4 regions of the Anaerostipes hadrus ATCC 29173 genome follow, and region 1 is predicted to be linked to each of the others. Evidence: riboswitches for the same ligand, from Rfam matches in the RefSeq annotation. Region 1 holds a riboswitch; each other region holds the start of a gene.
The links. Region 1 has a riboswitch for FMN ahead of QUE18_RS11090 (ECF transporter S component). Riboswitches for the same ligand answer to the same signal wherever they lie in the genome.
Positions count from the first base shown of each region.

Region 2: another riboswitch for FMN. It lies ahead of ribB (3,4-dihydroxy-2-butanone-4-phosphate synthase); the one in region 1 lies ahead of QUE18_RS11090 (ECF transporter S component).
Region 3: another riboswitch for FMN. It lies ahead of ribB (3,4-dihydroxy-2-butanone-4-phosphate synthase); the one in region 1 lies ahead of QUE18_RS11090 (ECF transporter S component).
Region 4: another riboswitch for FMN. It lies ahead of ribD (bifunctional diaminohydroxyphosphoribosylaminopyrimidine deaminase/5-amino-6-(5-phosphoribosylamino)uracil reductase RibD); the one in region 1 lies ahead of QUE18_RS11090 (ECF transporter S component).

Region 1 covers NZ_AP028031.1:2,321,589-2,324,759, reverse strand. Annotated here, with positions in the region: gene QUE18_RS11100 (hypothetical protein) at 1-395, shown strand, start outside; gene QUE18_RS11095 (3-deoxy-7-phosphoheptulonate synthase) at 419-1,447, opposite strand; FMN riboswitch at 1,646-1,788, shown strand; gene QUE18_RS11090 (ECF transporter S component) at 1,936-2,553, shown strand; gene QUE18_RS11085 (thioesterase family protein) at 2,617-3,009, opposite strand; gene QUE18_RS11080 (histidine phosphatase family protein) at 3,167-3,171, shown strand, end outside.
Region 2 covers NZ_AP028031.1:2,123,527-2,126,697, forward strand. Annotated here, with positions in the region: gene QUE18_RS10190 (IS1182-like element ISClsp3 family transposase) at 1-607, opposite strand, end outside; partial or broken gene ribB (3,4-dihydroxy-2-butanone-4-phosphate synthase) at 859-1,458, opposite strand; FMN riboswitch at 1,661-1,775, opposite strand; gene QUE18_RS10205 (beta-galactosidase small subunit) at 2,479-3,171, opposite strand, start outside.
Region 3 covers NZ_AP028031.1:1,590,000-1,593,170, forward strand. Annotated here, with positions in the region: gene QUE18_RS07770 (Rqc2 family fibronectin-binding protein) at 1-647, shown strand, start outside; gene QUE18_RS07775 (hypothetical protein) at 707-841, opposite strand; partial or broken gene ribB (3,4-dihydroxy-2-butanone-4-phosphate synthase) at 1,064-1,672, opposite strand; FMN riboswitch at 1,888-2,002, opposite strand; gene QUE18_RS07785 (YezD family protein) at 2,283-2,435, opposite strand; gene QUE18_RS07790 (iron-containing alcohol dehydrogenase family protein) at 2,520-3,171, opposite strand, start outside.
Region 4 covers NZ_AP028031.1:690,791-693,961, forward strand. Annotated here, with positions in the region: gene QUE18_RS03260 (hypothetical protein) at 209-772, shown strand; FMN riboswitch at 848-965, shown strand; gene ribD (bifunctional diaminohydroxyphosphoribosylaminopyrimidine deaminase/5-amino-6-(5-phosphoribosylamino)uracil reductase RibD) at 1,182-2,267, shown strand; gene ribE (riboflavin synthase) at 2,249-2,908, shown strand; partial or broken gene ribA (GTP cyclohydrolase II) at 2,929-3,171, shown strand, end outside.

The DNA.
Region 1 (3,171 bases):
ATATTTTGTTTAAAAGGGGAAAACAATATGCATTTATTTATCTGGGGGCATATCTTTTGCAACCTTGGATTTTTTTATACAGTTTTGCATTTTGTATGGCATTTTTCTTTGGATCAATGTTATCTTTGCAGATCGTGCAAATGGGCATCAAAGGACTGGTTCTTGTATTTATGAGTTTATTTCCACATTTTATCTGTTATGTGATCACCTTGCTGCTGCTGATCAAGCGAAACTTTTATGCCCAAAAAAAAGAAGAAATGCTCTATGAACAGAGACATTCCTTCTTATTTCGTTTCAGTATTTGGTTTGAAATAACATTTATAATACTGGGATGCATCCTGGAAAGTTTCATCAATCCGTCGATCATGTCAGGAATCCTGAACCTTTGGAAGTGATATATCTAGGATCTTATACGTTTCTATATATAATCTGCCATGCGGTAAAGCAGAGCAGCAGATTTGTCCCATCCAAGACAAGGATCAGTGATAGACTGTCCATATACACCGTTACCGATGGACTGGTTGCCATCTTCGATATAACTTTCGATCATGATACCCTTAACAAGAGATTTGATCTCAGGTAAGAAACTTCTGCTGTGAAGAACTTCCTGTACGATACGAGGCTGCTGATCCCATTGTTTCCCAGAGTTAGAGTGGTTTGCATCAACGATAACAGCAGGGTTCTTTAACTGGAATTTCTCGTACATATAAGCAACACGAGTCAGATCTTCATAATGGTAGTTTGGAATATTGTTTCCATGACGGTTGACAGATCCACGTAAGATGGCATGTGTCAGAGGGTTACCATCTGTCTTGACTTCATATCCATTTGCAATGAAATCATGCTGGTGCTGTCCAGCTGTGATAGAGTTCATCATAACAGTTAAGTCACCACCAGTTGGGTTCTTCATTCCGGCAGGAATATCAAATCCACTAACTGTTAAACGATGCTGCTGGTTCTCTACAGAACGAGCTCCAACGGCCACATAAGATAAAAGATCTTCCATATATGGCCAGTTTCCTGGATAAAGCATTTCGTCTGCAGCAGGCATATGGAATTCTTCTAATGCTTCCATATGAAGTTTGCGGACAGAACGAAGTCCACTAGCCATATCTGGTGCTTTCTCAGGGTCTGGCTGATGAACCATACCTTTGTATCCGTCACCTGTTGTACGAGGTTTGTTTGTATAAATACGAGGGATGATCAGTAACTTATCAGCAAGATCTTTCTGAACTCTTGCCAAACGTCCGAGATAATCCATAACAGCAGTTTCATTATCTGCAGAACATGGCCCGATGATAACTAAGAATTTATCAGATGCGCCTGTGAATACATCACGGATTTCTTTGTCTCTTGCAGCTTTGATTTGTTTTGCTTCTTCACTCAGAGGCATCTCTTCTTTTAGTTCCTCTGGAGAAGGCATTTTAGCGATTTTGTGCATTCCCATAGTTGTTTTCTCCTTAACAATTCATACAATAAAGCAAATTTGCTTGTGTATATTTTAACAAATAATAATCTTTGTGTAAAGATAAGGAAATGTGAAATGGGACTTTACAAAATAGACAGGAGTTATTATAATAAAATTTATAAACAGGAAACACTTTCATTTTCTGGTAATTGAATATTGAAGTAGAGAAGATTGATTCTCCAACTTCAGGGCAGAGTGAGATACGAAAGTATCAATTCTCGACTGGCGGTGATACTCCAAGAGAGGCAAGTCCGCGAGCGTTTGGCCGATCAGGTTAGAATCCTGAACCAACAGTATAGTCTGGATGAAAGAAGTAGTTGGATGACATATCTTAAGATGTTATGCAGATAGAAGATATGTGATCAAGTCAGAAGCCCTGTCGTTTATGTAGATAAATGGACAGGATTTTTTAATTTATAGGGAGACCCTATAAAGCTAAGATTTTAAATCAGAAAGGGAGAATTATCATGGCAGGAGACACAATGACAATGAAGAGAACGAAGTTCAATATCAGAACGATCGCAGTGACAGGTATGTTAGGAGCATTAGCAACTGTGCTGATGTTTTTGGAATTTCCAATTCCAATGTTGATACCACCATTTATCAAGTTTGACTTTTCAGAACTTCCAGCATTACTGGCAGCATATGCGATGGGACCGGTATCTGGAATTGCAGTATGTTTTATCAAGAATGCGATCAACCTTCTTCATACACAGACAGGTGGAGTCGGAGAACTATCTAACTTTATCTTAGGTGTATGCTTTGTATTACCAGCAGGACTTATTTATAAGAGAAAGAAAACACAGAAGAGTGCAATGATCGGAGCATTAGCAGGAGCAGTCCTGATGTCAGTAGTCAGTGTATTTTCAAACTACTTTGTTGTATATCCAGTATACACAAACTTCATGCCAATGCAGGCAATTCTTGGAGCATATCAGGCGATCAACAAGAATGTAAAGACATTATGGGATGCATTGATCTGGTTTAATATGCCATTTACATTTATCAAAGGAATGTGCAGTGTTGTGATCACATTCTTTATCTACAAGAAGATTTCTCCAATCTTAAAGGGAACAAACAGATAAGAAGATAAGAAAAAGGTGTCGGAATAAGAATTCCGGCACCTTTTGCGTACACAGAGTTAAAAATTAATCTTCTAATTTTTTAGCTGCTTTTTCCATAAAAGGTTCACTGGCAACGATGAATCTTTCGTGAGTACCGATTCCAACACGTCCTTTGTTATCAGTTACTTCTATATGGAATACCAGACGTTTGCGGTCGATCTCTGTTAAGGAACAATGACATTTGATCGTTCCACCAACTGGTGTTGCGGAAACATGCGCAATGTTTAAATTTGTTCCAACAGTAGTCTGTCCTTCTTCAAGTTTTCCAGCTAGTAGATTAACTGCAGACTGCTCGATCAAAGAGATCATGGCAGGTGTGGCATAAACAGGAAGGCTTCCGCTTCCCCATTTCTCAGCAGTGTTTTCTGGAACTACTTCTTCTGTTAATTCGATTTCGTCTCCAACATGAATGTTCATAATTTTCTCTCCTAAAATTTTAGTTTATATGTATATCTTTAGTATAGCAAAGTTCGTTAAAAATTCCATAGTTTTTTCACATTTTTACAAAAAATTGCACAAAGAAGAAAGACTGGACTCGATTTGAAAAATAAGGTATGCTATTGGTAAATTGGAGGTGCT
Region 2 (3,171 bases), 200 kb from region 1:
GTGTTGGCGGATTCTTCTTATTTTTATCTTTTAGAGGTTTTTTCCCATGTGCCTGTCGGTCTTCATTGATCTCTTTTTGTAATTCATCTTCATACCAGAGTGCCTGTTCATGAGCAACTCTTTTTCGCATTTTTTTACTGTTGGCACATGCTTTTACATGAGTTGCATCAACAAAGATCTCGTCCGTATTGATCAACTTATACTTCATACATTCTTCCAGAATCTTTGAAAATATCTGTTCAAAAAGATCCGTGTCTTTAAATCGGCGGGAATAGTTCTTTCCAAACGTTGAAAAATGCGGTACAGGATCCAGCATATCCAGACCAAGAAACCAACGGTAGGCAACATTTACTTCAATCTCTCGGATCGTCTGACGCATACTTTTGATTCCATAAAGATATTGAATAAATGGAATTTTAACGAGCATAACAGGATCCATACTTGGACGACCATTGTTTTGACAATATTTATCTTCTACAAGATCGTAAATAAAGTTCCAGTTGATTGCTTTATCAATCAATCTTAGCATATGATCCTGCGGAACCATGGAATCCATTGAGAACATCATCATCTGTTCTCGTTTCTTGTCTGCATTTTTCGTCATCATAAAAAACACCGCCTTTCTGATAATTTTATTATACCAGAAAAACAGTGCTCATAGTAAAAGTCCCGGCAAATACCGGGACTTTGTCTACAGTCTGAAACCACTTATTTCTAAGTGGTTTCTCAGGTTGAACAATATATTCAGCTGATGTGTCCATGGACTGTAGCTGTAATTATATACATGTAGTATCATTCCAACATATCAATGACAATTATTTAACCTATATCTTAACATTTCTTTTATATTTGCTTGCATTTTCGGTAATCTTGCAAATTTTTTATTGTTATAAATTTCATTTGATACTGTTGTGCCAATTTTGATAATTCCTCCGTTCTCATCATTGTTCCATCTTCTCTCATAATCTCACAACACAATCCACATTCTTTTAAACCTGCCAATCTACATAAATCTACCGTTGCCTCGGTATGTCCGTTTCTTTCTAATACTCCATTTTTCTTTGCTTTTAATGGAAACATATGTCCTGGTCTTCGGAAATCTTCTGGTTTTGCATCTTCCTTAACACATGCAAGAGCTGTAATCGAACGTTCTACCGCTGAAATTCCTGTCGTTGTTGTAATATGATCAATGGATACTGTAAATGCTGTTTCGTGATTGTCTGTATTATTTTCTACCATCTGTGGCAGTTTTAGTTTTTCTACATATTCCTCTGACATTGGCATACAGATCAGTCCTTTTCCATGTGTTGCCATGAAATTAATATTTTCTGTGGTTGCAAATTGTGCTGCACAAATAAAATCTCCCTCGTTTTCTCGATCCTCATCATCTGTTACCAAAATAATCTTCCCTCTTCTTAAATCTTCTAATGCTTCTTTAATTGTATGAAACGTTACCATCTTGTTTCCTCCTAACATTGTTCTAAAGTTTTTGTTGATGATTTCTTTTATTGATTATCCTATACCGCCTCCATTAAAAAATGCCCTGGACAAAACGTTCAAGGCATAATAAAAATATTTGAATTGTTTATATATAAATCAATTGCTCTGGAATAAAAATATCCCAGAGCAATTAATCATAGTTAAAGAAACTTTTTCATGTTTTTTTCTTCTTTCATCCAGACTATACTGTCGGCTTCGGAATTTCACCGAATCATGCCTTACGGCTCGTGGGCTTTACCACCGGTAGGGAATTACACCCTGCCCTGAAGTTTTTTATTTAATTGTATAGTAATTATAATATGTTTATATTTTAATGTCAAGTTTTTAACTAATTAATGCATATTTGTCTTAATGAGTAATTTTTTCCTTATTGCTTGTATCAAGATTTCCCGTTGGTTCATCTGCAAGTATAATCTTTCATGGTTTTAACATCGTTCTTGCAATTGCTATTCTTTGTTGTTCTCCACCACTTAATTCGCAAACCTTATGTCCCAGATATTCCAACTTTCTCTAAAGATTCTTCTAACTCTTTTTCTTTAAAATTCTTTGTTGAATTGCAAAACTAAATTCCAGTCCATTTAAGTCAAAGCCAGAAGTTAGTTTTGCAAACTATCCCCAGAAATTACTATTGCAAATAAAAAATTATGATATATTAATGATTCAGATTAAAAATTTCTTTTAATCTTTTTTCGATTATCTATCGTCTTCATTAAAAATGCCCTGAACAAAATGTTCAAGGCATAATAAAAATATTTGAGTTGTTTATATATAAAAAGACAAAATATGCATATTAAACAAATTTTATCTTTATTATATTGATTTTTTTTGCAACTGCTCTTTATAATCTATGTTGCACTTCTCTCGGTAACACTTCGTGATTTAATGAGTTTACCGACTAAATCTACCGTTGGTCCTAATCAAAAAAGCTTTTTATCCAATCTCTAGTAATCTTAACATTCATATGTGTCCCTACTTTGCTTAACAGATAGTAAATGAATAATCTATATCTTCTTCTGCACTGATACAATATTCATCTTCTACATTGCTGCCCCAACTGTCAATGCCTCCAACACCTCGAACTGCTCCATAAATACAAAGAATCGTTCTTCTTGCTGGTGGCAATTCTTCATGATGCAATGCATTTTCAATTTCAGATGCTGTATAAGGTAAGCATGAAAAAGCAAATGGCTCATCTTTTTTCTCAATACGAAGTGTTTGAGATGAATAATCTGTCCTGCTATTATCGAGACTCGTATGTCTTACAATATCTACCCATTCTGTATCCATTCTCATACCACATTCCTGTGGAACAAGATATGGTGTTAGGCTCAAATCAGAAACTTCATAGACTCCTTCTATTGCTCCTGCTTTTCTATCTGGATAAGTTTCTCCTGATAATCCTTTATATAAATATTTATCTGCCAACGTTGGCATAACAAACCTCATACCAAAGACTGGGAATTCAGGTAATCCTTTAACACCATTATAATGCACATTCACCTGAATTTTTCCTGTAATATCTACCGTATATGTTACAACAACCGTTGTAGAAGGAGTATTGATTGTTTCATAAGTATATTGAACCCTGATCTCATCAGCTGAAACATCTCCTTCATAACTATTATTATCTGGTGCATATATTTTTTGTACTTCACCATCCATAAAAACCTG
Region 3 (3,171 bases), 730 kb from region 1:
ACGAAGAGATTACGATCCCTCTTGATCCAACAAAGACTCCTTTGGAGAATTCCAAAAAGTTTTTTGCAAAATATAATAAGCTAAAACGTACTTATGAAGCTCTTTCTGAGCTTGTCGTGGAGACAAAAGCTGATCTTGATCATCTCGATTCGATCTCTACTGCTCTTTCTTTATCCGAAGATGAGAAAGACCTGCAGCTGATCAAAGATGAACTTTCTGATTATGGTTATATTAAGAGCCACGGAAAGAAAAAGGGAAAGAAACAGGCAAAATCCAAACCATTACATTTTGTCTCTTCTGATGGTTTCCATATGTATGTTGGAAAAAATAACTATCAGAATGATGAATTAAGTTTTAAGTTTGCAAATGGCGGGGACTGGTGGTTCCATGCAAAGAATATGGCTGGGTCCCATGTTATTGTACGAAAGGAACAAGCGGAGACTCTTCCAGATGCTACCTTTGAAGAAGCTGGCCGCCTTGCAGCTTATTATTCCAAGGGGCGTCAGGCACCGAAGGTTGAGATTGATTATGTTCAGAGAAAAGAACTAAGAAAGCCACCAAAGGCAAAACCTGGATTTGTCATTTATCATACAAACTATTCTATGATGTGTGTTCCGAATATTGATGGAATTGAAATTGTTGAATAAATTAAAAACACTTTGCAGGCCTTATAAATCCTACATTTTTTATATCAATTTTTTTAAATTTATACATAATAGAAACCAAACAATCGTCGATTAATATCCTCTTCTGGATTCATAACGTATTCGATTGCTCTTTTTAAGTGTCTCGCTGGATTTCCTGCTGTTTCTTTCATATACATTAATTTTGATATTGCCATCTCGTTATCTCCAAATAAAAAGAAGGATCCTTATACATTTTCTAATGTGGAATCCTTCTTTCTTGATTTTATACATTTCTAGCTTATGACAAAATTTGTCCCATTTTATCCTAATTCATCTGACTTTCCACAATATCTATCACATTCGCAATCTCACTACAGCTTTCCACCAACATAAAATCCTCTGAGAGATCAATCGTCAACTGACTATTTCTTTTATATCTCTTTGCGTTTTCTGTAATCTTGCAAATCCTTGATTGTTATAAATTTCATTTGAAAATGCTCTGCTAATTTTGCTAATTCTTCTGTTCTCATCATTGTGCCATCTTCTCTCATAATCTCACAGCACAATCCACACGCTTTTAAACCTGCTAATCTACATAAATCTACCGTTGCCTCCGTATGTCCATTTCTTTCTAAAACTCCATTTTTCTTTGCTTTTAATGGAAACATATGTCCCGGTCTTCGAAAATCTTCTGGTTTTGCATTTTCATCCACACATGCAATAGCTGTAATTGAACGCTCTACTGCTGAAATTCCTGTCGTTGTTGTAATATGATCGATTGATACAGTAAATGCTGTTTCGTGATTATCTGTATTATTTTCCACCATTTGCGGAAGTTTTAATTTTTCTACATACTCCTCCGACATTGGCATACAGATTAATCCTTTTCCATGCGTTGCCATGAAATTTATATTTTCTGTTGTAGCAAATTGTGCTGCACAAATAAAGTCTCCTTCATTTTCTCGATTTTCATCATCCGTTACCAAAATAATCTTTCCTCTTTTTAAATCTTCTAATGCACCTTCAATTGTATGAAATGTCACCATTTTATATCCTCCTGCCATAATTCTAAAATTTTTCTTGATCATATTTGTTTATTAGTTTTATCTTATCACCCCATTAAAAATGCCTTGATCTAAATGATTGATCAAGGCAGAGTAAAAAATATCTGAATTTATTTATATAAATCAATTGCTCTGGAACAAAAATATTCTAGAGCAATTGACCATAGTCGTAAAAACATTTCCATTTTTCCATATTTTGTTCTCTTCTTTCATCCAGACTATACTGTCGGCTTCGGAATTTCACCGAATCATACCTTACGGCTCGTGGGCTTTACCACCGGTAGGGATTTTCACCCTGCCCTGAAGATTTATTCTATTTATATATTAATTATAATAATTTTGATTTTTGTTGTCAAGATTTAAGCTATGCAGCTACTGTCCATATCAAAAAGAATTCTACGAAACTTTGGATCATATCAATGGACTGAGACAGTTAGAATGATAAAATATTGCTTGCACCTTGATAGTTTTAAATCGTCTTTTTTAATTCACAGGATAATTATGTTTTCCATATAATTACATCTCCTTTTTGAGAATCATAATCCACTGATGATCGCTTTCCAATCCTTTTCTGAGACTGATTTTCGATTTGCTATATTCTATGTTTCTCTGTCTTATCAATCTGAATGATCTTTCCATCCTGAACAATGATCGTTATATTGCCATATTTCATATTTTTTAATAACTCTTCAATTTTTTCTTTCCATTGGTGTTGTTCTTGTGATCTTTTTATTTTATGTTCCATATGCCCACCTTATTTCCTATTAATCCTGTATGTTTTATCTGTTTTTACTCGATTATACCTATTTTTCATATTTCTGTCAATATTTCAGTCACATAAACCATCATAAAGTCTTCTCAAATCTTCATCTGTAACTTCCACTGGATTATTTTTTAAATTGGCATGATGACTTAATCGTATCAATTCTTCTTTCTTTTCTTCATTGATATGAAGATCGGTTAAATTTGTTCTTAAATGAAGATCTCTTTTTAATCTCTGTACGGCATCTGCAAATTGTTCATAATCATAAAATCCTAATTGACTGGTCAATTCTCTTGTCCTAAAATCTTTGGTTCCATTTAATCGGATAAAGAAATCTAATGTCAAACCACAAGCCTCTCCGTGTGGAATATGGTATAAATTTGTCAATGGAAAAGAACATGCGTGGGAAGCAGTTGTTTTTGGCTGACCAAATGCAAGTCCTGCGATCAGAGATGCTGCTGCCATTTTCTCTCTTGCTGCCTGATTGTTTGGATCTTTGTATACCGTTCTTATATTTGTAAGAACTAGTTTTGCTGCATAGACAGCCAATACGTCACAAATTGGTTGGTGCAAGCGGCTCCAGTATCCTTCTACTGCATGAGATAACACATCAATTCCTGCACTTGCCGTAAGATCTGCTGGCATGCTCCATGTAAGTGTTGGATCTACGATCGCATATTGTGGATAAAAACTTTCCGATGCAATTGGTGCTTTGATT
Region 4 (3,171 bases), 1.2 Mb from region 1:
TTTGTAAAAAACGCTTTCAAAAATGCGGAGTGTCACCTTGGATCCTTATAAATAGTTCTTCTTATCTTTTTTCTGACTCATACATGACCAACACTACCACTTCAAATCAGGATTGTATAAAAACGAATAATCTATAGAACTCTTACTAAATTATGCTATAATATACAAGATTAATCAAACAGTTTCAAAATGAAAGAGGGAGTATCAAATGAAAAGGTTATTATTAGTTTTAATGCTGATTCTGGGAGCAGTAATGATCACAAGCCGTCCGGTGGCGACTTATGCATATACAGATGAAGAAAAGCAGCAGGCGAAATCATGGCTGTCTTCGCATGGTTATCCACCAACAAGAGCAGGGGCAGAACAGGCATATCAGGATTATATGGATGGAAAGATTGATGTTCCAGAAGCAGATGCATATATGGGAAAGAACCAGAAAAATGACATAGAAGAAAAGAAAAATCCAACTGTGAAGACAGAAACAAAAAAAGATAAACAATCTAAAAATAGTACAACAAAACAAGAAAATTCATCTACAGAACAGACAAACAACAGTACAACATCTGCAAAAGAATCAACAACACAAGGAACAACAGAAACAACAACGACCAAAGTGACAACAGAAACAAAAGAACAGAAACAACAAAAAGAAGAAAAAAAGAAAAAAGAGCAGAAAGAAACAAAGAAAAAACACACAACAGGGATTGCGATCGGAGCAGCTGCAGTCGTGATTTTTGCTTTACTTGTAGTATTTATGCGAAAGAGAATGTAAAAAACGCTATGCTGAAGTGATAGAAAATTCACTTGACACAACAGTTAGCGAGTGCTATTCTATAAATAAATTACATAACGTCTTCAGGGCAGGGTGCAAGTCCCTACCGGCGGTTATAGCCCGCGAGCCTTATATGGCATGACTTGGTGAGATTCCAAGGCCGACAGTACAGTCTGGATGGAAGAAGATTTAAGAAGTGATATTGATCATCATGTCCTGGGATTTTTATAATTCCAGGATTTTTTATTTCAAAAAGAAATATCAAGATATCAAAAAGGAGTTCCTGAAGAATTAGAACAAAGATCAGGAGCTCCTTTTTATATTTCCGATTTCAATACCAATCAAAATCCAACCTCCCAAAATCAAAGAACCTGAAGGGAAGGGAGAAAAATATTTGAAAGAAGAATATATGCGGCGTGCGATCGAACTTGCCAAGAAAGGCTGTGGATATACCAATCCAAATCCTTTAGTCGGAGCAGTGATCGTAAAAGATCAAAGGGTTATTGGGGAAGGATATCATGAGAAGATCGGCGGATTACATGCAGAGAGAAATGCCTTAAAAAACTGTATAGAAGATCCTGAGGGAGCTGAGATTTATGTAACATTGGAGCCATGTTGCCATTATGGAAAAACACCACCATGTACGGAAGCATTGATCGAAGCGGGGATTAAGAAAGTATATGTCGGGAACTTAGACCCTAATCCGAAAGTGGCAGGAGGCGGGATCAAAATCCTGAATGATCATGGCATAGAAACAGAAACAGGAATCCTTGAAGAAGAGTGCAGACAGTTAAACGATATATTTTTTCACTATATTCAAAATGATATTCCATATACAGCGTTAAAATACGCAATGACATTGGATGGAAAGATCGCAACAGCAACCGGTGAATCCAAATGGATCACAGGAGAAGAAGCCAGAAGACATGCACATACATTACGACACCAGTATGCAGCAATCATGGCAGGGATCGGTACGGTTTTAGCAGATGATCCCATGTTAAATGCAAGAATTGAACATGGAAATGATCCAATCCGTGTGATATGTGATTCAAACTTAAGGATTTCGGAAGGATCAAATATCGTAAAAACAGCCAGAGAAATTCCAACGATCATTGCTACCATAAGTGAAGATCAAGAAAAAATTGCAAAATTAGAACAAAAAGGATGCAAGATCTTAAAAACGTCAGAACAAGACGGAAAGGTCAATGTCAAAGAAGTTTTAAAACAGTTAAGAAATATGGAAATTGACAGTGTTTTAGTTGAGGGTGGTGGAATCTTGAATGAATCCTTGATCAAAAACGACTGTGTTCACAAAGTTTATGCCTATATTGCTCCAAAATTATTTGGAGGAGAAAAGGCCAAAACACCTGTAGAAGGCAAAGGAATCGAAAGGATCCAAGAAGCTTTGGTATTTGATGAATTAAAGGCAACACCACTTGGAAATGACATATTACTGGAAGGGAAGGTGAGATCATGTTTACCGGAATCGTAGAAGAATTAGGAACAGTCATATCCCTGAAGCGAGGAAGCAAAGCAGCAGTCCTTACGATCAAAGCAAATGTTATTTTTGAAGATCTTAAATTGGGAGACAGCGTAGCAGTTAATGGTGTCTGCCTGACAGCGACTCACATTAGAGGCAATACATTTCAGGCAGACGTGATGAATGAGACATTCAACCGAAGCAGTCTTGGAAGTTTAAAAAAGGGATCTGTTGTCAACTTAGAGCGAGCGATGGCAGCCAATGGAAGGTTCGGAGGTCATATGGTAGCAGGCCATGTGGACGATACAGGGGAACTTGTTAGTATAAAACAAGATGATAATGCTGTATGGTTTACGATCAAAGCCCCAGAAAATATCATGAAATACTGTATTGAAAAAGGATCGATCGCACTCGATGGAATCAGCTTGACGATCGCTAAGTTAAGCGATGATACCATTTCCGTATCCATGATCCCACATACCATAAAAAATACCAATTTTGGATATAAAAAACCAGGAGATAAGATCAATCTGGAGAATGACATGGTTGGGAAATATATAGATAAACTGCTGCATTTTGATCAGCAGGAAACAAACGACAAACATACAAACAGCACCTTAACAATGGAAATGTTAAGAAATGCTGGATTTTAATAAAAAACGAGGAGGAAAAAGACAAGATGAGCGATGTAGTATGCGAAGTAATCGCACAGCTTCCAACAAAATATGGAACATTTGAGGCACATGGGTATGTAGACCAGAGAAGTGGGGAACATCATGTAGCACTGGTCAAAGGAGATATCGCAGACGGAGAACCAGTTTTATGCCGTGTGCATTCTGAGTGCCTGACTGGGGATACTTTTGGATCTCTACGCTGTGATTGTGGAGAACAGCGAAGTCGTGCAATGCGTCAGATC